DNA from 2 places in the Cupriavidus sp. GW822-FHT06G04 genome. Region 2 is predicted to be linked to the other one. Evidence: riboswitches for the same ligand, from Rfam matches in the RefSeq annotation. Region 2 holds a riboswitch; the other holds the start of a gene.
The links. A riboswitch is a leader RNA that binds a small molecule or an ion and turns the genes downstream of it on or off. The one in region 2 is predicted to bind cobalamin.
Positions count from the first base shown of each region.

Region 1: it holds a riboswitch for cobalamin, as region 2 does, so the genes downstream of both, AC1RKI_RS14205 (TonB-dependent receptor) here and AC1RKI_RS05820 (TonB-dependent receptor plug domain-containing protein) in region 2, are expected to answer to the same signal.

Region 1 covers NZ_JBXALD010000005.1:298,041-313,745, reverse strand. Annotated here, with positions in the region: gene hppD (4-hydroxyphenylpyruvate dioxygenase) at 1-790, shown strand, start outside; gene AC1RKI_RS14250 (amino acid permease) at 990-2,378, shown strand; gene AC1RKI_RS14245 (amino acid aminotransferase) at 2,477-3,673, shown strand; gene AC1RKI_RS14240 (IclR family transcriptional regulator) at 3,866-4,651, opposite strand; gene AC1RKI_RS14235 (MFS transporter) at 4,833-6,122, shown strand; gene AC1RKI_RS14230 (type II 3-dehydroquinate dehydratase) at 6,158-6,622, shown strand; gene AC1RKI_RS14225 (Bug family tripartite tricarboxylate transporter substrate binding protein) at 6,742-7,740, opposite strand; gene AC1RKI_RS14220 (tripartite tricarboxylate transporter substrate binding protein) at 7,932-8,906, opposite strand; gene AC1RKI_RS14215 (GntR family transcriptional regulator) at 8,952-9,713, opposite strand; gene AC1RKI_RS14210 (amidohydrolase family protein) at 9,815-10,651, shown strand; cobalamin riboswitch at 10,734-10,973, shown strand; gene AC1RKI_RS14205 (TonB-dependent receptor) at 11,094-13,220, shown strand; gene cobW (cobalamin biosynthesis protein CobW) at 13,285-14,349, shown strand; gene AC1RKI_RS14195 (hypothetical protein) at 14,369-14,545, opposite strand; gene AC1RKI_RS14190 (VOC family protein) at 14,822-15,301, shown strand; gene AC1RKI_RS14185 (isocitrate lyase/PEP mutase family protein) at 15,379-15,705, opposite strand, start outside.
Region 2 covers NZ_JBXALD010000002.1:391,323-407,027, reverse strand. Annotated here, with positions in the region: gene AC1RKI_RS05880 (YjgN family protein) at 1-75, opposite strand, end outside; gene AC1RKI_RS05875 (hypothetical protein) at 166-570, opposite strand; gene AC1RKI_RS05870 (GntR family transcriptional regulator) at 897-1,616, shown strand; gene AC1RKI_RS05865 (malonyl-CoA decarboxylase domain-containing protein) at 1,681-3,099, shown strand; gene AC1RKI_RS05860 (Bug family tripartite tricarboxylate transporter substrate binding protein) at 3,239-4,246, shown strand; gene AC1RKI_RS05855 (enoyl-CoA hydratase/isomerase family protein) at 4,246-5,028, shown strand; gene AC1RKI_RS05850 (malonate--CoA ligase) at 5,131-6,684, shown strand; gene AC1RKI_RS05845 (SIMPL domain-containing protein) at 6,743-7,435, opposite strand; gene AC1RKI_RS05840 (EVE domain-containing protein) at 7,572-8,045, opposite strand; RNA gene ssrS (6S RNA) at 8,141-8,358, opposite strand; gene AC1RKI_RS05830 (cell division protein ZapA) at 8,681-9,004, opposite strand; gene AC1RKI_RS05825 (hypothetical protein) at 9,001-9,324, opposite strand; cobalamin riboswitch at 9,532-9,816, shown strand; gene AC1RKI_RS05820 (TonB-dependent receptor plug domain-containing protein) at 9,896-11,929, shown strand; gene AC1RKI_RS05815 (FecCD family ABC transporter permease) at 11,933-12,940, shown strand; gene AC1RKI_RS05810 (ABC transporter ATP-binding protein) at 12,937-13,746, shown strand; gene cobO (cob(I)yrinic acid a,c-diamide adenosyltransferase) at 13,743-14,372, shown strand; gene cobT (nicotinate-nucleotide--dimethylbenzimidazole phosphoribosyltransferase) at 14,388-15,452, shown strand; gene AC1RKI_RS05795 (adenosylcobinamide-GDP ribazoletransferase) at 15,462-15,705, shown strand, end outside.

The DNA of each region.
Region 1 (15,705 bases), on a different contig from region 2:
GCTGATGCTGGGCGCCCAGCCGATCGAGATTGCAACCGGTCCGATGGAACTGCGCCTGCCTGCGATCAAGGGCATCGGCGGTGCGCCGCTGTATCTGATCGACCGCTTCGAAGACGGCAAGTCGATCTATGACATCGATTTCGAATTCGTCGAAGGCGCGGACCGCCGTCCGAAGGGCCACGGCTTGAAGGTGATCGACCACCTGACGCACAACGTCTACCGTGGCCGCATGGCGTACTGGGCCAACTTCTACGAACGCCTGTTCAATTTCCGTGAAATCCGCTACTTCGACATCCAGGGCGAGTACACGGGCCTGACCTCGAAGGCGATGACCGCGCCGGACGGCAAGATCCGCATTCCGCTGAACGAGGAGTCGTCCAAGGGCGCGGGTCAGATCGAGGAATTCCTGATGGCCTTCAACGGGGAAGGCATTCAGCACATTGCCTTCCTGGTCGACAACCTGATCGAAGTCATCGACAACCTGCAGATGGCGGGCGTCGAGCTGATGACCGCGCCGAACGACTACTACTACCAGGCGCTGGACACCCGCCTGCCCGGCCACGGCCAGCCGGTGGACCAACTGAAGTCGCGCGGCATCCTGCTCGACGGCACCACCGAGAACGGCAAGCCCCGCCTGTTGCTGCAGATTTTCTCGAAGGGCGTGCTCGGCCCGGTGTTCTTCGAATTCATCCAGCGCGCCGGCGACGATGGCTTTGGCGAAGGCAACTTCAAGGCGCTGTTCGAATCACTCGAACGCGACCAAATCGAGCGCGGCACGCTAAAGGTATGACCGCAACGGCCTGAAATTTTCCTCAGGCCAGCAGATTCTTCCGCTTTCCCCTGGTTGAGCCGGTATCCTTTCGGGTTGCCGGCGCAAACCCCTGCTGCCGGCGCTACCCGCGCTGGCGCATTTTCAAAGCGCCCACCCTGCAGAGGCTGTAGAGGCGCGTAGCCATTCCACGAGAATGGGTAGAGGACAGACACACTCCATGCATACTTCCGACCATACAGGCACGCTTCAGCGTGGCCTCAAGAATCGTCACATCCAGCTGATTGCGCTCGGCGGCGCCATCGGCACCGGGCTGTTCCTGGGCATCGCCCAAACCATCAAGCTTGCGGGTCCTGCCGTGCTGCTCGGCTACGCGGTGGCCGGCATCTTCGCGTTCTTCATCATGCGGCAACTGGGCGAGATGGTGGTGGACGAACCGGTAGCCGGATCGTTCAGCTACTTCGCCGACAAATACTGCGGCCACTTCGCCGGCTTCATGTCCGGCTGGAACTACTGGGTGCTCTACATCCTGGTCAGCATGGCCGAGCTGTCGGCCGTCGGCCTGTACGTCCAGTACTGGTGGCCCAACATCCCGACGTGGATGTCGGCGCTGGCCTTCTTTGTGATCATCAACGGCATCAACCTGGCCAGCGTGAAGTCGTTTGGCGAGATGGAATTCTGGTTCTCGATCATCAAGGTGGCGGCGATCGTCGGCATGATCGCCTTTGGCGGCTATCTGCTGGCGTCCGGGTCGGCCGGGCCGCAGGCCAGCATCGCCAACCTGTGGCAGCACGGCGGCTTCTTCCCGAACGGGTTCGGCGGCCTGGTGATGGCGATGGCGGTGATCATGTTCTCGTTCGGCGGGCTCGAACTGGTGGGCATCACCGCGGCGGAAGCCGACAACCCGGGCAAGAGCATCCCCAAGGCTACCAATCAGGTGATCTACCGCATCCTGATTTTCTATGTCGGCGCGCTGGCCGTGCTGCTGTCGCTGTATCCGTGGCAGAACGTCGTGACCGGCGGCAGCCCGTTCGTGCTGATCTTCCACGCGATGAACAGCGACGTGGTGGCGACTGTGCTGAACATCGTGGTGTTGACCGCCGCGCTGTCGGTGTACAACAGCGGCGTCTACTGCAACAGCCGCATGCTGCTGGGCCTGGCCCAGCAAGGCAACGCCCCGCGCGCGCTGATGCATGTGAACCGCCGCGGCATTCCGCTGACCGCGCTGGGCGTATCGGCCCTGGCCACTGGCATCTGCGTGCTGGTCAACTATTTCATGCCCGGCGAAGCGTTCGAATTGCTGATGGGCCTGGTGGTATCGGCGCTGATCATCAACTGGGCGATGATCAGCATCATCCACCTGATGTTCCGCCGCGCCAAGCGCGCCGCGGGCCAGACCACGGCATTCCGCAGCCTCGGCTATCCGCTGACCAACTACCTGACGCTGGCCTTCCTGGCGGGCATTTTGGTGGTGATGTTCCTGACACCGGGACTGCGCGTTTCGGTCTACCTGATTCCGGTCTGGCTGGCGGTACTTGGCGTAAGCTACGGCCTGCGGCAGAAAAACGCCGGTGCGGCGCAGCCGGCCGCCAGCGTGCAGGCGCGGTAAGCGTCGCTCGCATCGGCCAATCCTGCGCCTCTGCACAGCGCGGCCCGCCTGCATGACGGGCCGCCGCCCCCTTGAACTCTCGAAGCCCCCACGCACTCATGTTCGAACACATCGAAGCCTTCCCCGGTGACCCGATCCTCTCGCTGAACGAGGACTTCCAGCAAGATCCGCGTACCAACAAGGTCAACCTCAGCATCGGCATCTACTTTGACGACGAAGGCCGCCTGCCGGTGATGCAGGCCGTGGCCGAAGCCGAGGCCGCGCTGCTGTCCGACATGGGCCCGCGCCCCTATCTGCCGATGGCCGGCATCGCCGCCTATCGCCAGGCCGTGCAGGCGCTGGTGTTCGGCGAGGACTGCGCCGCGCGCGCCGAAGGCCGCATCGCCACGCTGCAGACGCTGGGCGGATCGGGCGCGCTGCGCGTGGGCGCCGACTTCCTCAAGCGCTATTTCCCCCGCGCCGAAATGTGGATTAGCGACCCAAGCTGGGAAAACCATCGCGTGGTGTTCGAACGTGCCGGGTTCAAGGTCAACACCTATCCGTACTACGACGCCGCCACCGGCGGACTCAAGTTCGACGCGATGCTCGCAGCGATCGAAGCCATTCCGCAAGGTGACGTCGTGCTATTGCACGCCTGCTGCCACAACCCGACCGGCGTGGACCTGAACGAGGACCAGTGGCGCCAGGTGATTGGCGTGCTCAAGGCACGCAAGCTGCTGCCTTTCGTCGACATGGCCTACCAGGGCTTCGGCACGGGCCTGGACGATGACGCCTTTGCCGTGCGCGAACTGGCGCGCCAGAACGTGCCGTGCCTGGTGGCCAATTCGTTCTCAAAGAATTTTTCGCTGTACGGTGAACGCTGCGGCGGTCTGAGCGTGGTGTGCCAGAGCGCCGATGAAGCCGGCCGCGTGCTGGGCCAGTTGACCGGTGCCGTACGCGCCAACTACAGCAACCCGCCCACGCACGGCGCGCGTGTGGTGGCCCGCGTGCTGACCACGCCGGCGCTGCGCAAGAGCTGGGAAGAAGAACTGGCCGCGATGTGCCAGCGCATCGCCCGCATGCGCCACGCCATCCACGACCAACTGCGCGCGCACGTCAGCGGCGAAAAGCTGTCGCGCTACATCACGCAGCGCGGCATGTTCACGTACACCGGACTGTCGGCCGATCAGGTCGATCGCCTCAGGAACGAACACGGCGTGTACGTGCTGCGCTCGGGCCGCATGTGCGTGGCCGGACTGAACGAGCGCAACGTAGGCGTGGTAGCCAATGCGATCGGCCAGGTATTGAAAGCCTGATTCCGCCCCGACGGATCCGCACGCGAAGAACCGCCCCACCGGGGCGGTTTTTTGTTGCCTGGGGAAAGTCGCGTCAACGCGCGGGACGTGCCTCGGGCTGGCTCACGGACGTTGCGCCCCTCTGCCGGCATCCGCGGTACGTCACTTTGATTCCGATGCGCTTCGACACGCCTTGGATAGCGTGAGCCTGCTTCACGCCTTGCCCAATGGCGGCCGCGACAGGTAGCCCGCCATATTGCACAGCTTGCCAAGTTCATCGGCCGCCTCGCACAACAGAGCCGAATATTCGTGGACTTTCGCGGCGGTCAGGCGCGTGCGCGGGCCCGCCAGGCTGATCACGCCGACACATCGGCTGCCGCGTCTGACCGGCACCGCCACGGCTGCCATGCGCGCTGCAAACACCTCGTCGATCATGGCGTAGCCGCGCACACGCGCTGCGTGCAGAAAACCAAGCAACGCCTTCAACGAGGTCGGCGCGTTGGGGCCGTACTCGTTTGGCTGGCCGAAACCCTGTTTCATCACCAGCGCCACGGCTTCCTCGTCCGACATCGTCATCAGCCACGCATGCCCCGTGGACGTACACGAAAGCCGCGCCGCAAGTCCCATGTCGGGGTCGTAGCGAAAGCCGGTGCGCTGTCCATCGGCTTTCGCCACCCAGATGATCGCGTCGCCATCCACCAGCGCCAGCCGCGCCAGCTCACCGGTCTGCGCGGCAATCCTTTCGATGATGGGCTGGGCGATGTCGGCAATACCGGTCAGGCTCAGGAATTCCAGCCCGTTCGATGTCATGCGCATGGTGAGGATGTAGCGGCTGTGATCGGGAATCTGCCGCACGTAGCCGCTCTCCGCGAGTTCGCCCAGCACCCGGTGGCAGGTGCTGCGCGGGACCTCCAGCGCGTCGGCAATGACCGCAAGCGCGGCGCCCTCGCCTTGGGACGCCAGGAAATCGAGAATCTTCAATCCGGTCTTCAACGACATATTTCACAATATGGAATGTTATTCCGGTCTGGAACGCCGCTTCGCGAGCGGTCGAACAATAGCAGTGCACGTAACCCGGAGCAATCGGGAACGATATCCACAAAAGAAAGGGGGAGACACCATGTCAGTCATTACTGACTCCAACATCGCTACGGCCGATGCGGCCGATCCGCGGCACGCCATGGCCCGGCGCGCCGTTGCCGGGGCCACCATCGGCACTGCGCTGGAGTGGTTCGATTTCGCGCTGTACGGCGTGGTCGCCGCGACGATCTTTCCGAAACTGTTCTTTCCGACGCTCGATCCGACCGCATCGCTGCTGGCCTCGCTGGCAAGCTTCTGGGCCGGCCTGGCCGCGCGCCCGCTGGGTGCCATCGTGTGCGGCATTCTGGGCGACCGGTGGGGACGCCGCAACCTGATGCTGATTACGGTGTCGGTGATGGGCGTGTCGTCGTTCCTGATGGGCCTGCTGCCCACCTATCAGCAGGTGGGCATCGTCGCGCCGATCCTGCTGGTCAGCCTGCGCATCGTCCAGGGCTTTGCGCTCGGCGGCGAATCCACGGGCGCGCAGTTGATGGCCGTCGAACACGCGTCGCCCGCGCGCCGCGGCATTTATTCCGGCCTGCTCGGCATCTGTTCGCCGCTCAGCCAGATCCTGGCCAATATGGCGCTGTTCGCGCTGGCCGCCATGCTGTCGGCAGAGGACTTCGAAACCTACGGCTGGAGAATTCCATTCCTGGCCAGCTTCCTGCTGGTTATCCTTGGCATCTACATCCGCATGCGGGTCAGCGAAACGCCTGCGTTCGAAGCGCTGCGCAAGCAGGCGCGCCAGCAGGGCCAGCGCGTGCGCGGCGGCAATCCGCTGGGCGTGGTGCTGCGCCACCACTGGAAGACCGCGCTGCGGCTCACGCTGTTCTTCTGCGGCCCGGCGGCGTTGTTCTACCTGATCGTGGTGTTCTCGCTGAGCTACCTGACCAAGAACCTCGGCGTGCCCAAGCAGACCGGCTTCATGCTGTTGATGGTGGCCAATGCGTGCGCCATCGTCGGCGCACTGGCCGGCGGCTATCTCAGCGACCGCATCGGACGCAAGCGCGCGCTGCTGGTCGGATCGTTCTGCACGCTGGTCTGCTGCCTGATCTATTTCCCCGTGCTGAACCAGGGATCGCTGGGGATGACCATGGCCGTGATGGGCGCGTTCCTCGGCTTCACGCAGTTCCAGAGCGGCATCCAGCCGGTGTGGTTTGCCGAGTCGTTTCCCACCGAGGCACGCTACACAGGATCGGCGCTGTCCTATTCGGGCGCCAACCTGCTGACCGGCGGCCCGATGCCGATCGTCGCGGTGGCCTTGCTGCAGGCATTTCACGGCTCGCCGTGGGCCATCGTGGCAGTGTGCGGGTCGCTCAATCTGCTGTCGTTCGTCATGATCGCCACCTCCCGCGAGACCCGCGGCACCAGCCTGGAAAGCAGCCACTAAACGGCAGGCGCCGCCACCGTCACCAAGTCCTCTCCATGAAGCGAAAACTCTACATCCTCAATGGTTCGAACCTGAACATGCTCGGTATCCGCGAGCCGCACATCTACGGCAGCACCACGCTCGGCGATATCGAGCGGCAATGCATGGCGATGGCCGACACGTTCAAGTTCGACTGCGTGTTCCGGCAGACCAACAGCGAAAGTGAGCTGATCGGCTGGATCCAGGAAGCGTATTTCGAGGATGCCGCGCTGATCATCAATCCGGCGGGCTTTTCTTTCGGACGCATTCCCGTGCTCGACGCGGTCAAGCTGATCCGCCGCCCGGTGGTCGAGGTGCACATCAGCAATATCCACCGGCGCTCGGAGGAATATCGCCACTCGACGATCTCCGTGGCGGCCACCGCCGTGATCTGCGGCGCGGGCGCCCATGGCTATCTGCTGAGCATCCGCGCGATCGACGACCTGTGGGCCGCAGCCGAACGGACGCAGCAGGCTGAATAGTCACCGCAGGAACCGAGGGCGCACGGCTCTCGCACTCGCCGCGTCACTGTTTCCCGTTCGGGCCTGCGCGCTGAGCTGGCCCGTCAGTGGCACGGCGACCCGTTGCAGCGTCGCGGCGTCTAGTCCGGCTTGATGCCGGCGCGCGCCACGATCGGCTTCCAGCGCTGCTGTTCCGCGACGATGAAGCGCGCGAATTCTTCCGGCGTGCTGCCCACCACAAGCGCCGCGTCCGCACTGAGGCGCTCGACCGACGCGGGACTCTTTACCGCCTTGACGGTGGCCTCCGCCAGTTTCGCGGCGGCCGGCTGCGGCAGCGATGCCGGCGCCAGCAGGCCGTACCACTGCGTCATCTCGAAGCCCGGATAACCCTGCTCCGCCACCGTCGGCACATCCGGCAGTTGCGCGATGCGTTGCGCGGTGCCTGTGGCGATGCAGCGCACCTTGCCCGTCCTGATGAACTGCAGGATGGCGGGCGCGCCGATTGCGGCGGCATCGAGCCGGCCGGACAGCAGGTCGGTAATCTGCGGGCCGCTGCCGCGATACGGCACATGGGTGATGAAGGTGCCGGTGCTCGCCTTCAGGTATTCGAAGGCCAGATGCCCGGCGCTGCCGTTTCCGGCCGACCCGTAGTTGAGCTTGCCCGGCTTGCTCTTGGCCAGCGCCACGAATTCCTTGAGATTCTTTGCCGGCACGTCCGGGTGCACCACATACAGGCTCGGCACCTTGGAAAGCAGCGAGATCGGCCGGAAATCCTTGTTCGGATCGTATGGCAGTTTCGGAAAGATGTACGGGTTGACTGCCAGCGTGCCGATGTGGCCAAGGATCAGCGTGTGGTTGTCGTCAGCGCGCGCCACTTCGCCCATGGCGATATTGCCCGCGCCGCCCGGCTTGTTTTCCACGAACACCGATACGCCCAGCAGCCTGGTCAATTCCGCCGCGGTGGACCGCGCCACGATTTCGGAACTGCCGCCCGGTGCGAACGGCACCACCAGCCGGATAGTCTTGGACGGCCAGGCCTGCGCACGCGCCAGCGTGGGGACAAGCGCCCCGCCGCCGAGCGCGGCCATCATGCCCAGCAGGTGGCGGCGATGGGTGTCATGGGGTCGATCTGTGGACATGGGTCTCCTCTCTGGTTCGAATGCTCCGCGCGCGCCAGTTCGGTGCGCGCAGACGTTGTGTTTTTCGATGCCGTGCTTGCGAAATTGCGGTCGATGGCGGGGTTCGGTGTTGCCACGTCCAGTGGTGCGCCTTGGCGGGATGCCTGCGGCAGCCGCTCACCTGCCGACGCGGTGATCGGCCCCGGTCTCACCTATTCCGGCTTGACGTTGCCGTCCTTGATCACCTTGGCCCACAGCCGCGTCTGGGTGTCGATAAAGCGCGCGGCTTCGGCCGGCGGGGCGGCCACCACTTCGCCGCCCAGTTCGGCCACACGCTGGCGGATTTCCGCGCTGGCCATCACCTTCTGCAGGGCGTCCGACAGCCGCGTCACCACCGCTTCCGGCGTGGCGGCGGGCAGAAACGCGGCGTTCCACTCATAGACTTCGTAGCCCGCCACGCCCGCCTCCTGCATGGTCGGCACATTGGGCAGCGCCGATGTGCGCGTATGGCTGGTCACCGCCAGCGGCCGCAGCTTGCCCGCCTTGATGTGCTGCAGGCTGGACGCGACGTTGGCGAAGAACAGCGGCACCTGTCCGGCGATCACATCGGTCATGGCCGGGCCGCCGCCCTTGTAAGGCACGTGGAGCAGATCGACATGGGCGCGCTGCTCGAACAGCACGCCGGAAAGATGCTGCGCCGACCCGTTGCCCGACGACGCGAATGCCACCGTACCCGGCTTCTGCCGCGCCAGCGCCAGCACGTCCTGGACGTTGGCCACCGGGAAGCCGGGATTGGCCACCAGCACATTGGGATAGCGCGCCAGCACGCCGACCGCGCGAAACGCCTTGGCGGGGTCGTAGGGCAGGCGCGGATAAAGGCTCGGATTCACCGCGTAGGACGACGCATCGACCATCAGCGTGTAACCATCGGGCGCGGCCTTGGCCACGTACGACGCGCCGATCTGTCCGCCCGCGCCGGGCCGGTTTTCCACGATCACGGTCTGGCCGAGTTCGCGGCCCAGGCCCGGCGCGATCAGGCGCGCCATCAGGTCGGCGCCGCCCCCGGGCGGATAGGTGACGACGATCGTCACCGGGCGCGTGGGCCAGGGCTGCGCCGCGTCGGCGGCGTGCAGCGCGGCCGGCTGCGCGGCCACGGCAGCCAGGGTGAGGGAAATCAGGTAGCGCATCGAAAAAGTCTCCGTCGAATCGAATTCTGTTGGGGCGGGCAAAGATCAGCGGATCTCGGCCGTGTAGCGGAAGGCATAGGCATCGCCCCGGGTCAGCCGGTATTCGACGCAATGGCCCTGGATATCGAACGCCTGGCGCGTGACCATTGCACAGGGGTGAGAGGCCGGCAGCGCCAGCAGGTCGGCCTCGTCGGCATCGAGCAGCCGGAAGGTCACCTCGTCCATCGCACGGTGCACCGTGATGCCGCAACGCTGGCTCAACAGCGGATAGAGCAGTGCGCCCCACTCGGCCGACGGCGTGTCCTGCAGAGCGGCACAACGCGGCAGCGGCAGCCAGATCGATTCGAGCAGACGCGGGGTGTCCGCCACCCAGCGACGCCGGCTGATGGCGAGACCGCGTGCGCCTGCTTCAAGCCCGAAGCGCGCTGCCATCGCCTTGTCCAGGCGCACGCTGCGGCACGACAGGATCTCCGAGCGCGGCACCGCCGTGGGCGCAGCGTCGGCATCGGCCTCGGAACGGAAGCGGAAAAAACGCATCATGCTGGCGCCCGAGAGCCCGGTGCGCACGAACGTGCCCTTGCCCTGCACCCGTTCCAGCAGACCCTGCCGCACCAGCACCGCAATCGCCTGCCGGATCGTGCCAAGCGCGATACCGAACTCTGCCGCCAGCGTGCTTTCGGCCGGAATGGCGCTGCCCGGCGACCATTCGCCGATGACGATCTTGTGCTGCAATTGCGCGGCAATCTGCCCGTAGCGGCTCATGCCTGCCGCGGCGGCGACCGATTGGGCGATGGCATTGTCTGGCATCTCGTGTCCGTGTTAGATTGCACTCCTATAGAGGACTAGAGTACCCGGACACGCACGGGCCGCCATATCGGGGCTAACCCGCACACAGGAGAATCGTGTCGATGACGACAACCGAGACGCTGGTGGATTGCCACTTTCATGTGTTCGATGCCGGCGTTGCCGTGGCGTCGGCGCGTTATCGCCCGCCGTACGACGCGCCGCTGGAGGGCTGGCTGTCGATGGCCGGCACGGTGCGCGGCCCGGCGGCCGATCCCTATGGCGTGGTGGTGCAGACCAGCTTTCTTGGCACCGACAACTCGGCGATGCTGGCCGCGCTGCGGCGCATGCCGGAGCGGCTGCGCGGCGTGGCGGTGGTCGATCCATCGGCGCCGCCCGCCGAACTGGCCGCGCTCGATGCCGCCGGCGTGCGCGGCATCCGCCTGAACCTCTTCGGCAACGCCGGCTGGCGCCGTATCGACACCGCGCCGTGGCGCACGCTGTTTCAGCGCATCGCCACGTTGGGCTGGCATGTCGAGATCCATACCAACGACGGCGATGGTGCAAGCGTACTAGCCGTTCTCGATGGCGCGCTGGGCAGCACGCCCGTGCCGGTCGTGCTCGATCATTTCGGCCGCCCTGGCCCGCTGGGCGTCGATGACCCGATCTTCGACACGGCCCGCGCCGTGGGCGCGCGACGCCCGCTGTGGGTCAAGATCAGCGCGCCATACCGCCTGGCCAGCCCGGCCCAGTGGCCAGCACTGACGTTGCAGTGGGCGCAGGTGGCCGGCACCGATCATCTGCTCTGGGGCAGCGACTGGCCGTGGACCAACCACGAAGGCGCGGCGCGCGCCGACGAATGCCGCGCGGCGATGGCGTGGCTGGCGCAACAACCGGAACTCGATGAAGCCGTGCGCTGGCGCAATGCCGCCACACTCTACGGATTTGCGATCTCGGGCTGAGCCGCGGGCACGGCAAGCCCCGGCGGCAAATCGCCGGATCGTTTTGTGTGCGGGTAGAATGCGCAGCGCGGCGCGCCCTGGCGCGCCAACCGTGATTGCAGGTGCCGGCGACTATCGCCGGTTAAACGGGAAACAGGTGCGCCGCCCGACGGCAATGCCTGTGCTGCCCCCGCAACGGTAAGCAGGTTGGAACTGTCATGCCGGTCCATCGGACCGGCGGCCACTGCGCCCGCAGCATCGGCGTGGGAAGGCGACAACGTTCCCGAAAGCCCTCGTGCTTCAGCCTGCCAGCCCGGATACCGGCCTGTTGTCATCATCGCCACTTCATGCCCGGGCGGGGTCGTCCGGCTTCACGATGAAACACAACTCGTCTGCGCATTCCACTGGCCGCCCGCGCCCGGCCAACCCATCGACGCGCGCCGCGCGCGCACGCCGACCGCGCATGTTTGCCGCATCGCTCGGCACCGTCGCCAGTCTCAATGCACCTTGCGCGATTGCGGAGGAACTCTCCGAATCGAAAAACAAAGCGCTGCCGCCCGTGGTGGTCAGCGAAACAGCCAGCGCGCCGGGCCTGGCGCTTTCCACGCCGGCGTTCACCGGCAGCCGGCTGGGCCTGACGCCGCTGGAAACGCCAGCCAGCGTGGAAGTGCTGGACGGCGAGACGATTCGCGCGCGTGGCGATCAAAGCGTGCGCGAAGCGGTGACGCGCGCCACCGGCATCACTGGCAATCCGGCGCCAGGCAATGGCGGCACTTCGCTGACCGCACGCGGTTTCTCGGGCCAGGGATCGGTCATGCAATTGCTCGACGGCACGCGCATGTACGTGGCTTCGGGCACCCTCACGTTCCCGTTCGACACCTGGTCGGTGGACCGCATAGAGGTGCTGCGCGGGCCCGCATCGGTGATGTACGGCGAAGGCGCAATCGGCGGCGTGGTCAACGTCGTGCAGAAGAAGCCGATCCGCGGCCCGATCGAGAACGAACTGCAGATCACTGGCGGCACCGAGAAGACCGCGCGCGTGGCGTTCGACAGCGGCGGCAAGGTCAACGACAACCTGTCGTATCGATTTGCCACCGCCTACAACCGCTCGGCCGGTTGGGTCGATCGGGGCGATTCGAACAACCTGATGGTGTCGGCGTCGGTGCGGCTCGATGTCAATCGTGATTTCAACCTGACGCTGTCGTATGACGATGGCACGCAGCATCCGCAGCAGTACCTGGGCACGCCGCTGGTCAATGGCAGCCTGGACACGTCGCTGCGCAAGAAGAACTACAACGTCGGCGATGCGCAGATCAGCTACCGCGACCGCTGGACGCGCCTGAACGCCGAATGGACGCCCAACGAGCGCGTCACGGTGCGCAACCAGTTTTACTACCTGACCAGCCATCGGCACTGGCGCGACAGCGAAACCTATACCTTTCTGCCGGCGACATCGCAGGTGCGCCGCACCGACTATCTGGAAATCCTGCACGACCAGGAACAGGTCGGCAATCGCGCCGACATGACGGTCAAGAGCAGGTTGTTCGGCATGGACAACGCCACGACAGTCGGTTTCGACATCAACAAGATCAACTTCACGCATTCGAACAACTCGCCGTATGGCGGGTCGTCCACGGTCAATGCGTACGACTTCGACCCGGGCCTGTTCTTCAGCCCGCCGGGCGTCGTCACGTCGCCGCGCCTGCGCACCAACACCACGCAGTACGCGCTGTTCGGCGAGCATCGCATCGCCTTTACACCGCAGTGGTCGGTGATCGGCGGCGTGCGCTTCGACCACGCGGTGCTGTATCGGACCGACCTGGTGGCCAACACGGGCTGGGAGAAGACCTTCGCCAACACCACGTGGCGCTTGGGCACGGTGTACCAGTTCACGCCGAACCTGTCGGTCTACGCGCAGTACGCGACGGCCACCGATCCGCTGGGCGCGCTGGTCACGACGTCGGACGCGCAACGCGGCTTCGATCTCGCCACGGGCAAGCAGTTGGAAGTGGGCGTCAAGCAGGCATTCTGGGGCAAGCGCGGCGAATGGACGTTGGCGGCCTACGAGATCCGCAAGAACGATCTGCTGTCGCGTGATCCAGTGAATCCCACCATCACGCAGCAGGTTGGCCAGCAATCGTCGCGCGGGCTGGAGGCATCGGCCAGCGTCGAGATACTGCGGGGACTGCGCGTCGACGTGAATGGCACCGTGCTGCGCGCCCGCTATGACGACTTCACCGAATCGGTCGGCGGCGCTGCGGTGTCGCGCGCCGGCAATGTGCCGACCAGCGTGCCGCAGCAGGCCGCCAACGCGTGGCTGAGCTGGAACTTCATGCCGCAGTGGACCTTCGCCGCGGGCCTGCGCTACGTGGGCGGCCGCTATGCCGACACCGCCAACAAGGTGCGCGTGCCGAGCTATACGACCGTCGATACCGCGCTGTCGTGGCGCGTATCGAAGCAGACGGCGCTGACGCTGCGCGTGTACAACCTGTTCAACCGCGACTACGCCGAATCGGTCTCCAACGGCGGCCAGCAATGGCTGCTGGGCAGACCGCGTGCCGCGGAGCTGTCGGCGAACCTATACTTCTGAAGCCGCATTGCCGGGCCGACGCTTGTCGCCCCACTATCCTCCATTCCTCGAAAAAGACGATTCCATGCAAACCGCAAAGATCCCAGCGACCATCGTTACCGGCTTTCTCGGCAGCGGCAAGACCACCCTGCTGCGCCATATTCTCGACAATGCCAATGGGCGTCGCATTGCGGTCATCGTCAATGAATTTGGCGAGCTTGGCATCGATGGCGAGATTCTCAAGGGTTGCGGCATCGGCTGCGATGACCAGGGCGAGCCCACCGGACAACTGTACGAGCTGGCCAATGGATGCCTGTGCTGCACGGTGCAGGAAGAGTTTTTCCCGGTGATGGAGCAACTGCTCGAACGCCGCGACCAGATCGATCACGTGCTGATCGAGACCTCCGGCTTGGCGCTACCCAAGCCGCTGGTGCAGGCGTTTCACTGGCCCAGCATCCGCAATGCGTTCACCGTCGATGCCGTGGTGACCGTGGTCGACGGCCCCGCCGCTGCTGCCGGACAGTTCGCCGCCAATCCGCTGGCCGTCGATGCGCAGCGCCGCGCGGATCCGAACCTCGATCACGAATCGCCCCTGCATGAACTGTTCGAGGATCAACTGGCCAGCGCGGACCTGGTGATCCTGAACAAGACCGACCTGATGGACACCGCGCAGATCGCAGCGGTGGAAGCCCTGGTGCGGCCTGAGATCCCGGCCGAAGTGAAGATCGTCCCGGCGCGGGCCGGCTCGCTCGATGTCAACAGCCTGTTGGGCCTTAACCGCGCATCGGAAGAGACGATTCACCTGCGCGTCGATCATCATGGCAGCGCCGACGACCCGGACCACGCCGATCACCATCACGACGAATTCGATTCGGTGGTGGTACAGGCGGGCACGGTCGAGCGCGACACGTTGATCGCCGCGCTGCAGGCGCTGGTGGCACAGCACACGATCTATCGCGTGAAGGGTTTTGCCGAGCTGCCGGGCAAGCCGATGCGGCTGGTGCTGCACGGTGTGGGCCAGCGCTTCGACAGCTATTTTGACCGCGCCTGGCGCGCCGACGAAGCGCGCGGCACGCGCGTGGTGCTGATCGGTCAGGATCTCGATGGCGCGTTGCTGCAGGCTGCGCTGGAGCAGGCGCTGCGCGGTTGATCCGCAGCGACCCGGCGCGCTATCTGTCGCGCGTGACGCTGACGCCGGCATCGACCGTGCCGTAGACGGTCACGCTCGATTCCCGGCCGTCCGGGCCGGGCGCCGTGGCGCATCCGGCAACGGCGCCCAGCACAAGAAAAGCGACGCCGACGAGTGCGGCTTTTCCCACCACCGCTCGCCGTGTGGCATGACGCATGACCCTACACATCGCATTACGCATAACATTCCCTGACGTTTCCTGATTGCGCTTGGAGCCGCGGCCGGCGCGTTAGTTGCATGATTGGCGACAACCAACGCCCGCCCATACGCGCAGCATCGATATCGATCCGCCGCTGCCGCGAAGCTTCGCTATATTTGTCGGAGCCGGATCGTATTTGCGGTTCTGGCTTATCTAACGATGTCCCGCAATGTGGACAGCAGCGTCGCCGGTACTGCGATGCATGCCGCGTGAGCAACTTTTCAGGAGACAGGAATGACCAGCAAGAACACGATCTGCCTGTGGTTTGAGCGAAACGCCCTGGACGCCGCGAATTTCTACGCCAAGACATTTCCGGACAGTTCGGTCGGCGCCGTGCATCGCGCGCCCGGCGATTATCCCGACGGCAAGGAAGGCGATGTGTTGACGGTGGAATTCACGGTCGTCGGCATTCCGTGCGTCGGACTGAACGGCGGCCCGCATTTCAAGCACAGCGAGGCGTTCTCGTTCCAGATCGCCACCGACGACCAGGCCGAAACGGACCGTTTGTGGGATGCCATCGTCAGCAACGGCGGCCAGGAGAACGCTTGCGGATGGTGCAAGGACCGCTGGGGACTGTCATGGCAGATTACGCCGCGCGCGCTGACCGACGCCGTGATGGGTCCGGACCCCGCGGCCGCCAAACGCGCGTTCAACGCGATGATGACGATGAAGAAGATCGACATTGCCACCATCGAGGCCGCGGTGCGGGGCTGACGCCAGCCGCTTGTCCGCATGACGGCGCGCCGCCGCGTGGCACGCGCCAGGCCATGCGCACGGCGGTGATCGGCGCCTCAGTCGTCGCTGCGGTAGCGCGCGTCGAGTTCGTCGTATTTCGGTTTGCCGACCAGCCGCTGACGCTCACCAAATGGCGCGACGATTGCGGGATCCTCGTCCATCTGGCCATTTGCCTGCAGCAGGTCCAGCGCCGTCTGCATGCCACGCACCGCGCCTTGCAGTGCGGCGTTGGCATAGAGCACCAGGCCATAGCCCAGTTGCTCGAGCGCATCGCGGTTCTGTACCGGCGTCTTGCCGCCGATCACGATATTGATCAGCAACGGCGCATTAAACAGGTTGGGCAGCCGCTCGATATCGGCCACATCCTCGATCGCTTCAAGGAA
Region 2 (15,705 bases):
CTTCAAGTGCCGCGGCGTGGCGTCGGCTTGGGCGCCGAAGTCGGCGCTCAGGGTGAATCGATCTTCCCAGTCCATCAAATGACCTCTCCGTTTGGATTTGCTTGGCGCCTGTTCGGTTGGCTTTCGGCGCTTGTTTCACAATTGCAACCACTTGGTGCGTGGCGTTCATGCGCTGTGCGCCGCATTCTCGCATCGCAGCGTGAGGTTTTGGCCACAATCGATGACGCTGACGGCGTCAGATGCCATTCGCAGCGTCCGCGAGGTCGTAACGACGAAGAAACATCCTGTTACATAACCCGTCATGTGTAACAAGTATAGAACCGTCCACGTCAATAAAATCAACGTCTTACAGACGATGGCACGGTCCTCGCTATAGATCCTGTTACAAGAAAGCGAGGCGGCAAGCAGCCGCTTGCGGCGATACCACAGGGTGAGCGCGCAGATAAAAGCGCGGGTGTCGCGGCAACCGACGAAAGCGAAAACGGGAAAAAGCGCGGGAAAATCTGCACCGGTATCGGTGCTTGAACGGGGCGGGCGCAGGGCAACGCCGGAAAACAATCTGACCCACATGCGTTCGGCGCGCCTGGCCCGACGCCAAAGAGATCGTCGCGGCTGTTCTTTCACGTGCGGGCAATTCTTCTGCAGGGAGGCAGGGGAATTGCCCGCCGCACCTCTGGCCACACGTCCCCTTTTTCGATTCCCCTTCATCACGGCCGCCGCGCGCGCGCTCATGTTCGATGGCGCGTCGCGCGCATGACGTCAGCACGCCACGGCAGTGCCCCGATTCCGCGGCGCAACATCGAAACCGCTTGCGGCGCGCAAGACCTTCTCCATAATTATGAATTATTGCGGCGAATGCGCCGCTCGGAGCAGGTATCTTCCGCCCAGGAGGCGTGATGCGAATCGTCCGGCAGGCGCTTTATCTGGAAGTGGCCGACAGGCTGCGCGCAATGATCGACGAGCGCGCGCTGATGCCGGGCGCATGGATCGACGAAGTCGCGCTCGCCGCCTCGCTCGGAACGTCGCGCACGCCAATGCGCGAAGCGCTCAAGGTGTTGGCCGCCGAAGGGCTGGTGCGGCTGGAGCCGCATCGCGGCTGCTTCGTCAATGCGCTGTCCGAACAGGATCTCGACGAGATCTTTCCGCTGATGGCCTTGCTCGAAGGGCGCTGCGCCTACGAGGCCGCCCGCAATGTCACGCCGGCCGATCTCGATGCGCTGGAAGGCTTGCACGCCGATCTGTCGCGATACGCGCAGGCCGGCGACATCGACGCGTACTACGAAACCAACTACCAGATCCACGAGGCCATCCAGCGCCTTGCCGGCAATCGCTGGCTGTCCGGCGTGGTCAGCGATCTGCGCAAGGTACTGCGGCTGTCGCGCCACAAGAGCCTGAAGTTGCCGGGCCGCATTCATGAATCGTGCGCCGAGCATCTGTCGGTATTTTCAGCCCTGAAAGCCCATGATCCGGAGGGCGCCGAGGCGCTCATGAAAACCCATGTGCTGCGCCAGCGCGGAGCGCTGCGCGCGCTCGACAGTGCCGAGCATGCCGGCGATGCTGCCACCGACGCCGCGCAACCGGGCGGCAACCATCTGCGCGTAGCCGGGCAGGGTTGAGCCTGCCGTCGATGCGAATTCCCGTTGCAGTTCTCACCGTCAACCGATTGAGCAGGATGCCCACATGATCGTCCTCGATCCCGCAGACCAACAAAAAGTGAGCGCACCGCTGGAAGCCAGCGAGCCCGTCAGCGATACGCTGTTCTCGCGATTTGGCCGGTGGTGGGGCCGCAAGGGCGACGATGCGCAAGCGCAGAAAGCGACCAGGGCGGAGCCCGCGCCGACGCTGTCGACGCGCGCCGTCAAGCGCCAGCGCGATCAGTTGCGCCAGTGTTTCGATGCGAGATTGACCGATGGCGCCGCCAATGCCGCCGCGCAAGCGTGGCAGGACGAATACCAGGCCGCCCCGGAGCCGTTGCGCCAGGCGATGCTTGGCGTACTGGCCGAAGTGGCCGCCGGGCGCGACGCCGCCGGGACACAGGGTGGCAGCGCTTCGGGCTTGTCGCAGGCGTTGTCGAACGCGCGCATCCGCTTTTTTAAGCGCTTTGCCGCGCAGCATGGACAACGCGGCGACAGCGCATGCGGCCTGCATTTCCTGATCCAGCTGCGGGCCGATATGCTGCGCTGGCACAAGCGCATTCCCGGTCTGCGAGAACTCGACGAGGACCTTGAGGCGCTGTTCTCCAACTGGTTCGACGTGGGACTGCTCGAATTGCAGCCGATCACGTGGGATTCCCCGGCGTCGTTGCTGGAAAAACTGATTCGTTACGAAGCGGTGCACGAAATATCGTCGTGGAACGACATGCGCAACCGACTCGATTCCGATCGCCGCTGTTACGCGTTCTTCCATCCGCGCATTCCGCGCGAGCCGCTGATCTTCGTCGAGGTGGCCTTCGTGCCCGAGATGGCGGCCAACGTGCAGGCGCTGCTCGACGAAGCCGCACCGCTGGAGGACCTGCGGCGCGTCAAGTGGGCGATCTTCTATTCGATCTCGAATACCCAGGCGGGCCTGCGCGGCGTCAGCTTCGGCAATTTCCTGCTTAAGCGCGTGATCGAGGAATTGCAGCGCGAATTTCCCAAGCTCAAGCAGTTTGCAACGCTGTCGCCGATTCCGGGGTTTGCCGATTGGCTGCGCAAGCAGGATGGCGAAACGATCGCCCGTATTCTCGGCGACAAGCGGCTGTCGCGCTGGCGTGAGCGACATGCCGACGCGCCGGCCGATGGCGCCGCGTGGCTCGCCGCCTTGCCTGCCGATGCGCAGGACCCGGTGATCCGCGATACGGCGCTGACGCTGGCCGCGCATTATCTGGTGCGCGCCGGCGACAAGGGCATGCCGACCGATCCGGTGGCGCGTTTCCATCTCGGCAACGGCGCGTGCGTCGAACGCTTGAACTGGGCGGCCGATCTGTCGCGAAAAGGCCGCGCGCAGGCGTGCGGCATGATGGTGAACTATCTTTACGTGCCGGATGCGCTGGACGACAATCTGGCTCGCCTTGGCGACGGCAATCCGCGCATCAGCCGGTCCGTCGCCAAGCTGCTGTGACCCCGGGGTCGGGCACAGCCGGCAGGCATGACAAGCCGGTGACGCGATTCAAGCCGGCAGAGGATTTTTTGTCGGGTGATAGTTGGGTGAAGTACTTCGATTGACTTTCCACGCAGTGAGTAGAGAGAGGAGACAGTACATGAATCGTCAGCGCATTCTGACCGCGTTCGCGCGTGTCTTTGCAGTAGCCGGCCTGATTGCCGGCACCGGGGCAACCCTGCATGCGCCGGCCGCGCACGCCGCCGATCCGTGGCCGAACAAGCCGATCACCGTGATCGTGCCGTTCCCGGCCGGCGGCGGCACCGACGCGTTCGCGCGGCCGCTGACCGCGCAGCTTTCCAAGCAGCTCGGCAAACAGTTCGTGATCGACAACCGCGGCGGCGCGGGCGGCACCGTCGGCGCCAGCATTGCGGCCAAGGCCGCGCCCGATGGCTACACGGTTTTCATTGGCGGTGCGCACCATGCCATCGCGCCGTCGTTCTACAAGAAGCTCGACTACGACATCGAGAAGGACTTCATCCCGATCACCGTGATCGCGCAACCGCCGCAGGTGCTGGTGGTGAATCCGACCAAGGTGCAGGCCACCACGGTCAAGGAACTGATTGCCTATGCCAAGGCGAATCCCGGCAAGCTGAACTACGCTTCGGCAGGCAACGGATCGTCGCACCATCTGGCCGGGGAACTGTTCAAGCTGCAAACGCAGACCGATCTGACCCACGTGCCGTACAAGGGCGCCGGTCCCGCGCTGTCGGACCTGATCGCGGGCCAGGTGGACCTGATGTTCGATGGACTGGGATCGTCGGCGCAGCATATCCGCGCGGGCCGCATCCGGGCCCTGGCGGTGGCATCGAAGACGCGCTCGGCCGCATTCCCGAATGTGCCGACGGCTGCCGAAGCGGGCGTGCCGAACTACGAGGTCTCGACCTGGTACGCGCTGTGGGCGCCCAAGGGCACGCCCAAGGAAATCGTCGACAAGCTCTACGCCGAAACGGCCAAGGCGCTGCACAGCCCCGAGCTGAAGGCGGTATGGCTGCAGAATGGTTCGGACACGCCGCAGTTCACGCCCGAACAGTTCGCGCAATTCCAGCATGCCGAGATCAAGCGCTGGGCAGACGTGGTGCAGCGCTCGGGCGCGAAGATCGACTGATGGGCGGCACTGTCACGTTCGCGCGCGACGGGGCCACGGCCCTGGTCACGCTATCGCATCGGGGCAAGCTCAACGCGATTTCGGCCGGCATGTGGCACGCGCTGGCGACCGGTTTTGCCGAGCTGTCGGCCGATACGTCGCTGCGCTGCGTGGTGGTGCGCGGCGCCGATGGCAACTTTGCCGCGGGCGCCGATATTGCCGAATTCCCGACCGTGCGCGGCGACGAGGCCGCGGTGCGTCGCTATCACATGGAAACCATCGCGCCCGCGTTGCAGGCGATCGCCGAATGTCCGCATCCGACACTGGCGGCGATCGAAGGCGTGTGCGTGGGCGGCGGCCTCGAAATCGCCTGCCATTGCGATCTGCGCATCGCCGCGTCGGGCAGCCGCTTCGGCGTGCCGATCAATCGGCTGGGATTTCCGATGGCGCCGGGCGAACTGCGCGGACTGCTGGCGCTGGCCGGGCGCGCGGTGGCGCTGGAAATCCTGCTGGAAGGCCGCGTGTTCGACGCCGACGAAGCCGCCCGCAAGGGACTGCTGACGCGCGTGGTGCCCGAAACCGCGTTCCATGACGAGATCGCTGCGACGATCCAGCGTCTGTGCGCGGGCGCACCGTTGGCCGCGCGCATCAACAAAGCGACGATCCGCCGCCTGTCGCCCGAGCCGGCGCCGCTCACGCAGGCCGATCTCGACGCGCATTTCCGTTACGCCACGAGCCGCGACCATGCCGAAGGCGTGGCAGCCTTCCTGGCGCATCGTCCTCCGGATTTCACCGGGGAGTAATATCCTGGCCGGCCCGCTATCATGGCCGGCTGCCACCGACGCCGTTGCCTGGCGTCAGCCATCCTTGCCACATCGGGCACGCCATTTTTCTTGCCTTGCACCATGAACGCCAATCTGTTCGCCCTGTTCGAAAGCCGTTTTCCCGCCGACCGCAGCGCCTGCTGCATCGAGACCCATGACGGGCTCTACTACACTTGGGACGACCTCGACCGCGCTACCGCCAAGCTTGCCAATCTGCTCACGGCGCTGAAGCTGCCGGCCGGTGCGCGCGTGGCCGTCCAGGTGGAAAAATCGCCCGAAGCGCTGTTCCTGTACCTGGCCACGCTGCGCGCCGGCTATGTGTATCTGCCGCTGAACACCGCGTACCAGGAAGCCGAGATCGATTACTTTGTCGGCAATGCCGAGCCGTCGGTGGTGGTTTGCAGCAGCAGCAATTTCGGCTGGGTCTCCAAGGTTGCATTTGCGCATAACACCGCGCACGTGTTCACGCTCGACGAAAACCGTACGGGATCGCTGTTGCAGCGCGCCGCCGCGCAGCCGGACACGTTCGAGACCGCGCAGCGCGGCGACGACGATCTGGCCGCCATCCTGTACACGTCCGGCACCACAGGCCGCAGCAAGGGCGCGATGCTGACGCACCGCAACCTCGCATCGAACGCCCTGACGCTGCACGAGTACTGGGGCTGGCGCAGCGATGACGTGCTGCTGCACATGCTGCCGATCTTCCACGTGCACGGGCTGTTCGTAGCCTCGCATGGCGCGCTGCTGGCCGGCGCGAAGATGATCTGGGCGCCGCGACTGGACATGGCGCAGATCCTCAAGTTCATCCCGCGCGCCACGGTGATGATGGGCGTGCCGACGTACTACGTGCGCATGGTGCAGGAGCCGCGTTTCGACAAGGAGCTTTGCCGCAACATGCGCTTGTTCGTGTCCGGCTCGGCACCGCTGCTGCTGGAAACGTTCGATGCATTCCGCGAGCGGACGGGACACACGATCCTGGAGCGCTACGGCATGAGCGAAACCATCATGCTGGTTTCCAATCCGTACGATCCCGCGCAGGGCGAGCGCATCGGCGGCACCGTGGGCATGCCGCTGCCCGGCGTGTCGGTGCGGGTGGTCGATGGGGAAGGGCAGCCGTGCGATGCGGGGGCGATCGGCAATGTGGAAGTGAAGGGTCCGAACGTGTTCAAGGGCTACTGGCGCATGCCCGAAAAAACCGCCGAGGAGTTCACCGCGGATGGGTGGTTCAGGACCGGCGACGTCGGCCGTTTTGGCGGCGCGATCGTCAGTCAGGCGGGTGAGCGTCGTGTGCCGGACAACTATCTGACCATTGTCGGCCGTAGCAAGGACCTGATCATTTCCGGCGGCTATAACGTCTATCCGAAGGAAATTGAGAGCTTTATCGACGAGATGCCCGGCGTGGTGGAATCGGCCGTGATCGGCGTGCCCCATGCGGATTTCGGCGAGGCCGTGGTGGCCGTGGTGGTGCGCAAGCCCGGTGTGGAGATCGACGAGGCGGCGATGATCGGCACCCTCAAGGGCCGCATCGCCAATTTCAAGGTGCCCAAGCGCGTGCACGTGGTGGACGAACTGCCGCGCAATACGATGGGCAAGGTGCAGAAAAACGTGCTGCGCCAGCAATATTCCGCCCTGTAGGCAAAGCATTGGGCGCTGTCCTCGCCGATGACCGGCGCAGGACAGCGCGCGGCGCGCGTTACTTCGCCATTTGCACCGACCCGTTGACCGACACGGTCACCTGGGTCTTGCCGCCTTCCACCGGGATCGGCGCGCCGGCATCGGCGGCCATGGCCTTGGCCGCGTACATGCGAGGCATCGGCGGGATCATGCCACCCGATTCATTGATCGAGACTTCCCGGATCGTGTAGCTGCTGTAGCCGAACAGCGCAGTGCTGGCCTGCGCCTTGTCGCGGAACGCCGCCACGGCCTGGTCCGCCAGTTTCTTCTCGGCCGCAAGGCGCGCCTCGCGCGACAGCGAGAACGCGATGTTCTGCACCTGCATCTGGTTGGCAAGTTCGCCGGCGAGCTTGGAGACGGCGCCAAAATCCTTCGACTTCAGGATGATTTCGGAGCGGCCGCGCCACGTACTGATCTTGCCGTTGCGGTCGGTGTTCGGATGAATCGTGAATCCGCCCGATTGCGCCTCGACGCCCGCGGTGCGCTTGGCTTGCGCCAGTGCCGCCTGGGTGCGCGACGACAGCGCGTTGGAGATGGCGGACGGCTCGGCGCCTTCCTGCTCGGCAGCGAGCGTGAGCTGGACGACGTCGGTCGGCACTTCGGTGACTGCCTGCGCAGACAGCGACAACACGCCCGAGGGCGCCGGCACCGTCTGGGCGCCAGCGATTGCAGCGGTCGTGCCGAGCAGCGACGCAGCCAGAAATTTCTTCATGGAGTTCTCCCGATCAAATGTGATGGCTGTCAGACGCGTGCCCCTGCAAATCGTTCCCGTGCGGGAGGTTGCGCGCGCCGTGCGGGACATGCAACGCGGCATTGTGCGCGGCGCTGGCCCGGCACGGCGGTCCGGCTTACTTCATCAGTTTTTCGGTGATATAGCGCCACTCGGCCGGCGTCACCGGCGTGATCGACAGGCGGTTACCGCGGCGTAGCACGACCATGTCGGCCAGCGCCTCGTGCTCGCGCAGCGTCGCCAGCGGAATCAGTGCGCTCTTCTTCACGAAGCGCACATCCACCAGCGACCAGCGCGGCTCTTCCTTTTTCGACGCCTTGTCGTAATAGCTGCTTTTGGGATCGAACTGCGTGGCGTCGGGATAGGGCTGCGAACATACCTCGGCAAGCCCGGCAATGCCGGGTTCGGGGCAGGACGAGTGATAGAACAGCACGCCGTCGCCGATGCGCATCTGATCGCGCATGAAGTTGCGTGCCTGGTAGTTCCGGACGCCGGTCCAGGGCAGGGTGCCCTGTTCGGCAAGATCGTCGATACTGGCCTCGTCCGGTTCGGACTTCATCAGCCAGTACTGGCGGGCGCGCTGGTCAGTCATGGATGACGAACGTGCTGGGTTGATCCGCGGCGATGCGCCGCAAATGCGGAAATGAAAAGGCGGTGGTTCGAACCACCGCCTCTTCACCACTTGAAGGGGTCCCCGCCTCGGCCGCTGGGTCGGCATCCTGAACCCAAGTGAGGTTCAGAGTGGCTGCGGAAGTCGTATTTCGGGTACATCGCCCACTCAGGGAGTCCAGGCTGGGCCCAGACTATGAATGCGGTAACGCGCTCGCCCACACGACATAATCCCGCACCATGCAATGCATATCGGTTCAAGGAGTTTATGACCCTCACGAACCAGGCAGGGAAACTGTCAAACGTCTGACGTTGGTTCCTGTGCGTGCAATACGCTTGGGATGTCAGACGTTTGCCGTTTCAAACTAGGATGGGATGGAAACGGCGGCCAGGCACGATAACCCGACCATCCAGCTGCTTCGGTCGCATGCACCGCGCAGTGGCTCCACTATACACCGCGACGTCAGGCATACCAAGTCGGACGTGCCGCGTCGTTACATTTTCCACAACGCCTGGCAACGCACCGCATGGCGCGCGGCACAGGCTTCACATGCACGTGATATGTGGCCATGGCCGCGCAATTCAAGCATGCGCCGACGTTTTCCCGCTGCAAGCCGGCTAGCGCGTGCCGACGTGCGCGTATTGCCGCAGCGCCTCGTCGGCGCGCTCGTTCAGTTCGCGGATACGCGCGCGCACGGCGTCCACCGGGATCGCGCCGTCTTCGTCCTGCTTGCGGCGCATGGCCAGCAGATCAGACGCAATGCTGATGGCTGCCATCACCGCCACGCGCTCCACGCCCTTGGACGCGACGCCGCCCTTGAGCTTGTTCATCTTGTCGTCGACCAGCGCCACGGCTTCCAGCAGCGCGGCTTCGTTGTCCGCGGAGATCGCGAAGCGGTAGGGCTGGCCCGCGATGTTCACTTCCACTTGCTTGTTGCTCATGCATGTTCTCCAGGGGCTTGCTGCGAGCCTTCCGATGCGGCGCGCGGCGCGCGGTCGCCAAGCAGGTCCAGCTGGCGCGCATCGCTGGCGGTGGGCAGCTTGTCCAGGATGGACTGGATGCGCAGTTGCGCTTCCTCGATCTTGATGTTGAGCAGTTCGCGGTCGGCCGCCATGGCTTCGCGGTCCGCGCGCAACTGGCTCGCCTCGGCCTGCAGGCGGTCGATGTCCGCGCGCAGCCGCTGGTTCTCGGCAGCCAGGGTGTCTGCGTGATGCAGTACGCGCCCGATCTTGGCGGCCAGCTGTTCGAGTTCGTTGAGCATAGTGCCTGTCGTGTCCGGTAGGAGTAAGGGTCAGGTTTTGGGGATTCTAGCCGATGCTCGCGCAACGGCTACCGGCAACGCCGCCGTTTCGGACCGGCGTGTCGCCCCGAAGTTGCACGGATCTGCGGCGATTGGCGCAATTTCGCGCGTCAAACACGGTTATCGGCATACCGGACCTCCGCATTGACGATAACTTTGAAACTCCCTACACTCGCGCACGTTCCAGGTGCTCGCGGACCTTGCCCAGTCGGGGCCGCAGTTCAACGGGAAACAGGGAGCCGGCGCTCGACGTGGAGGTCGGGGCGGGCCAACCTGTGCTGCCCCCGCAACGGTAAGCGACCGCGGCCGCGCATCGAGCGCGTCCGCAGGGCCGGCCAATCGCCACTGATCTTCTCGTCACGATTCTTCAGTTCTGAGGTGTCGCGCGCCGATCGGGAAGGCGGCCAGCCTGATGTCGTCAGCCCGGATACCGGCCTGAAGAACGCGGGCGCCTGTCCCTTCGGGACGGCGCGCCACATCGCCATCTGGTCCGCGGGGGAACGGGCCCGGCCGTTCTCTTCCATCCTTGCTCATGCGTTCCACGCCATTGAGGTCGACCGTCGCGGCAATGCCGCCGGTTTGCCCGTCCACGCCTGCCATCCTGGCGGCCATCGCCGTATTGTCGTACCCGTTCTGCGCTGCATCGGCGCTGGCTCAAGGTGCCACCGCCGACGAGGCAACGGCCACCGCGCCGTCTCCAGCCACATCCTCGGCCGCGTCTGCCTCGACGCCAGCCACATCGTCGGCCGCGTCTGCCTCGACGCCAGCCACATCGTCGCCCGCGCTGACGCCAACGGTCGTCACCGCGTCGCGCACCGCGCAGCGTGTCACCGATGCGCTGCCCCACACCACGGTGGTCACGCACGAGGACATCGTCAATTCGCAGGCGCCCGACCTGCGCTCGCTGCTGCGCGGACAGGCCGGCGTCGAGTTCGCGGCAAATGGCGGCATGGGCGCCAACACCACGCTGTTCATGCGCGGCGCCAATTCCAACCAGGTGCTGATCCTCGTCGATGGCGTGCGCATTGCCGGCGCCAGCGGCGGCACGGCGCAACTTGCCAACATCCTGCCGGACCAGATCGACCATATCGAGGTGGTGCGCGGCAACGTGTCGGCGCTGTACGGATCGGACGCGATCGGTGGCGTGGTGCAGATCTTCACCAAGAATGGCATCGGACAGGCGCCGGCGGCCAATGCGCAGATCGAATACGGCAGCAACAACACGCGCCAGGGCACGGTGGGTTACGGCGGCCAGGTGGGCGATACGTCATTCAACGTGACCGGATCGATCTTCAAGACCGATGGCTTTTCGTCGATCAACGCCGCGCAGTGGAATGCCGACAACCCGCGCAGCGTCGCGCGTGGCGTGGGTCCCAATCCCGGCGACAACCCGTACGAAAACAAGAGCGTGTCGGGGCAGGTGCGACACAAGATCACGCCGGACTGGGACGCCGGGTTCGCGGCGTATTACTCGAATAGCCAACTGTCGTACGACACCACCAGCGGCAAGCCGACCGACGACTATCGCATGGACAGCGAGCTGTACACGCTGTCCGCATTCACCAATGGCAAGGTGACGTCGAACTGGACCACGCATTTCAAGATCGCGCAGAGCCAGGACCGCAGCGAAGGCACCAAGAACGGCCTGTTCGACAGCCTGTTCAGCACGCGCACGCGCCAGTTCAACTGGCAAAACGAATACGCGTTGACTCCCGACCACAAGCTGCTGTTCGGCACCGACTGGCTGCAGCAGGCGCTGACATCGAGCGCCTACAACGCGCCGGTACGCAACGTGTTTTCGGTCTACGCCGGGTATGAGGGGCGCATCGGCCGCAACCAGCTGCAGCTCAACGCGCGCAACGACCACTATTCCGATTTCGGCAACCAGGGCAGCTTCTTTGCCGGTTACGGCTTTGACCTTACCGAACAGCTCAAGCTGATTGCCAACGTCAGCAACGCGTTCCGTGCGCCGACCTTCAACGAACATTATTACCCCGGGTTCGGGCAGCCCAACCTGAAGCCCGAACGCGCAAAGTCCGCCGAGGTAGGCGTGCAGTTCGATACGGCCGGCGCCGGGCTGCTGCGCGTGACGGCGTTCGAAACACGTTACGACGACCTGATCGTTTCCACGCTGACCGCGCCGGGCCTGTATCTGGCGCAGAACGTCAACAAGGCGCGGGTGCAGGGCGTCGAGGCGTCGTGGCGCGCGACAGTGTGGGGCACGGATCTCGGCGCGAACGTCACGTTCCAGAATCCGCTCGATGAAACCAACAACACGCAGTTGCTGCGCCGCGCGCGCCGTCATGCGTCGTTCGACGTCGGCCGCAACTTCGGCAACTGGCGTTTTGGGGGCGAATGGCTGATTTCTTCGTCGCGGCTCGACAGCGGCTCGCGCACGCTGGGTGGATACGGTATCGTCAACCTCAACGCCCGTTACAACATCGACAAGCAATGGTTTGTGGCCGCCCGCGTCGAAAACCTGTTCGACAAGAACTACATGCTCGCCTATCCGTACAACACGCAGGGCCGCGCCGGGTTCATCACGCTGGGGTGGCGGCAGAAATAAGCGATGAGTGAATTGCGCCGCGCGCTGATCGTCTGGATCGTCCTGGCCCTGGCCGGGGTGGCGGTGTTCGCGCTGTCGCTGGCCGTGGGCAGCGTCGCGCTCGACGCGCGCCAGCTCTGGCAGGCGCTGACCGGCGCGGATACGGGCACGGCCGGCGCGATCGTGCGCGAACTGCGGCTGCCGCGCGCGGCGGCGGCATTCGCGTGCGGCGGGCTGCTGGCCCTGTCGGGCGCGCTGATGCAAGTGCTGCTGCGCAATCCGCTGGCCGAGCCCTATGTGCTGGGCGTATCCGGCGGCGCCTCCACGGGCGCGCTGATGGCGATGCTGCTGATGCTGCCGCTGTGGCTGGTGCAGGCAGGCGCGGCCGGCGGCGCGCTGGTTTCCATGCTGCTGGTGGCCACGCTGGCGCGCCGCGATCTGCTGCATCCACAGGTGCAGGGCGGCCACCATGAAGCCGGCGCGCGGCTGCTGCTGACCGGCGTGATCCTCGCTGCGGGCTGGGGCGCGGTGATCACGCTGATCCTCGCCATCGCGCCAGAGTCACGCCTGCGCGGCATGCTGTTCTGGCTGACCGGCGACCTGAGCGGCACCGCCGTCTATGGCTGGGCGTTGGCCACGCTGATCGCGGCGCTGGCGCTGGCCATGCCGATGGCGCGCGCGCTCAACGTGATGCTGCTGGGCGAAACCGTGGCGCAATCGCTCGGCGTGCGTGTCGGGCGCGTGCGGCTGGCCACTTTCCTGATCGCGTCGCTATCGATTGCGGCGGCCATTACCACGGCCGGGTCGATCGGCTTTGTCGGCCTGGTCGTGCCGCATATGGTGCGTCTGGCGTGGGGCAACGACCAGCGCCTGTTGCTGCCGGCGTCCGTATTGCTCGGCGGGACGCTGCTGATGGCGGCCGACCTGATCGCGCGCACGATCATCGCCCCGGCGCAACTGCCGGTCGGTGTCATCACGGCATTGCTGGGTGTGCCGACATTTCTCTATCTGTTGCTGCGGAGGCCGCGATGAGCGATTGGTCCGAGCCGCTCGCGGCGTGTCCCGTGCTGGCGTTGCACGACTTGCGGCTGCGCACGCCCGGCCGCATGCTGGTCGATCGCCTGTCGATGTCGATTGGCGCGGGCCAGCTGTGGTGCATCGTGGGGCCGAACGGCGTGGGCAAGTCCACGCTGATGAACGTGCTGGCGGGCCTGCGCGCGCCCGACGACGGCGCGGTGGCGCTCGACGGCGCGGCCCTCGCGCATATTCCCCCAGCCGTGCTGGCGCGACAGCGCGCCTATCTGCCGCAGGCGGTGCACGACACGTTCTCGATGAGCGTCGAGGATGCGGTGCGCATTGGCCGACATCCGCATCTGAATGGCTGGGGATGGGGACGCCGCGATGACGACCGCATCGTGCGTGACGTCATCCACGAGCTCGATCTCGACACGCTGGCGGGACGCGATGTGCTGACACTGTCGGGCGGCGAACGCCAGCGCGTCTCGCTGGCCGCCGTGCTGGCGCAGCAGGCGCCGCTGCTGTTGCTCGACGAACCCGTGGCGCATCTGGATCTGCGCCATCAGATCCAGGTGCTCGATTTGCTGCGTCGCCTGACGCAGGCCGGCCGCCACGCCGTCGTGGTGATCCTGCACGACCTGACGCTCGCGCTGCGTTACGCCACGCATGCGCTGCTGATGGCCGAAGACGACCACGCGCTGCATGGCCCGGCGCAAGATGTACTCACTCCCGCACAGTGTTCGCGAGCACTGCGTACCCCTATCATCCGCATCAGCGACGGTTCGCATGTCGCGCTGGTGCCTGACGGAAGCCATTCATGAGCGATATCGAATCCACACCGGCCGACGACGGCCGCGATGAACGCCACAAGACGCGCATGGTGCGCAAGAAGGAAGTGGTCGATGCCAAGATCGCCGCCGCGCAGACCGAACGCGGCGTGATTGTGATCACCACCGGCAACGGCAAGGGCAAGTCGAGCTCGGGCTTTGGCATGGTGATCCGGGCGATGGGGCACGGCATGCGTGCCGGCGTGGTGCAGTTCATCAAGGGCGCGATCCCGAGCGGCGAGGAAATGTTCCTGCAGCGCTTTCCCGATCAATGCGAGTTCCATGTGATGGGCGAGGGCTACACGTGGGAGACGCAGGACCGCGCGCGCGACGTGGCCAAGGCCGAAGCCGCATGGGAACTGGCGCGCCGCATGCTGCGCGACCCATCGATCGGGCTGGTGCTGCTCGACGAACTGAACATCGCCCTGAAGTTGCACTATCTTGATGTCGACGCCGTGATCGCCGATCTGCGCGCGCGCCCCGCCATGCAGCATGTCGTCATCACCGGCCGCGGCGCGCCGCCGGCGCTGGTGGAGGCGGCCGACACGGTCACTGACATGACGCCGGTAAAGCACGCATTCCAGCAAGGCATCAAGGCCCAGCGCGGCGTTGAAATGTAATCCGAACCTGTAGTCATGACCCATATTTCCGAATTCGCCCTTGCCCTGCCACCGATCGCACCGCTCGATGAATCGCTGCGCGCCGCGCTGCAGGCCGTCATCGACGACAAGACCAAGCCGCCCGGATCGCTGGGCCGCCTGGAATCGCTGGCGATGCAGATCGGCCTGATCCGCGGCGAAACCGTGCCCGAACTCGATCGTCCGGCCATCATCGTGTTTGCCGGCGACCACGGCGTGGCCGATGCTGGCGTCAGCGCATTCCCGCCCGAAGTCACCGCGCAGATGGTGCTGAATTTTCTCGGCGGCGGTGCGGCGATCAACGTCTTCACGCGGCTGCACGGCATGGCGCTGGAAGTGGTGGACGTTGGCGTGCGCGCGCCGCTGCCGGCGGCGCCGGGGCTGGTCAACTGCCGCGTGGCCAATGGCACGCGCAATTTTGTCGATCAGCCGGCCATGACGCCGGCCGAGGCGGGCGCGGCGATCAACGCCGGCATCGCCCGCGTGCTGCGCCACGCGCAGCAGGGCACCAACGTGATCGGCTTCGGCGAGATGGGCATTGCCAATACGTCGGCGGCCGCCTGCCTGATGAGCCGGCTTGTCGGCCTGCCGCTGGAGGCATGCATCGGTCGCGGCACGGGGCTGGACGATGCGGGCCTCGCGCGCAAGCGAGAGGTGTTGTCGCAGGCGCTGGCGCGTCATCCCGAGGTGACCGATCCGCTCGATGTGCTGGCCACCTTCGGCGGCTTCGAGATCGCGGCGATGACGGGCGCCTATCTGGCCGCCGCCGCCAGCCGCATGGTGATTCTGGTCGACGGTTTCATCGCCTCGGCCGCTTTGCTGGTGGCCGCGCGCATCGACCCCAACGTGCTGCAGTACTGCGTGTTCTCGCATTGTTCGCACGAGCAGGGGCACCGCGCGTTGCTGGCCGAATTCAAGGCCGAGCCGCTGCTGGCGCTCGATCTGCGTCTGGGCGAGGGCACTGGCGCGGCGCTGGCATGGCCGCTGGTGGCATCGGCCGTGGCGTTCCTGCGTGAAATGGCGACGTTCAGTGGCGCGGGCGTCAGCAACGCACCGGCATAGGCGACGACCATGGCTGACGAATTCCGTTTTTTCCTGACCGCCGTCGGCTACTTCACGCGAGTGCCGTTGCCGCGACGCCTGTCGGCATGGGTGGGATTCGAGCCGCATTATCTGAACGCCGCGGCGCGATATTTCGCGCTGGTGGGATTGCTGGTGGGCGCTGCAGGCGCGCTGGCAACCTGGGCGGCATGGCAGGTCTGGTCGCCGCCGGTCGCCGTGGTGCTGGGCATGGCCGCCACGCTGCTGCTGACTG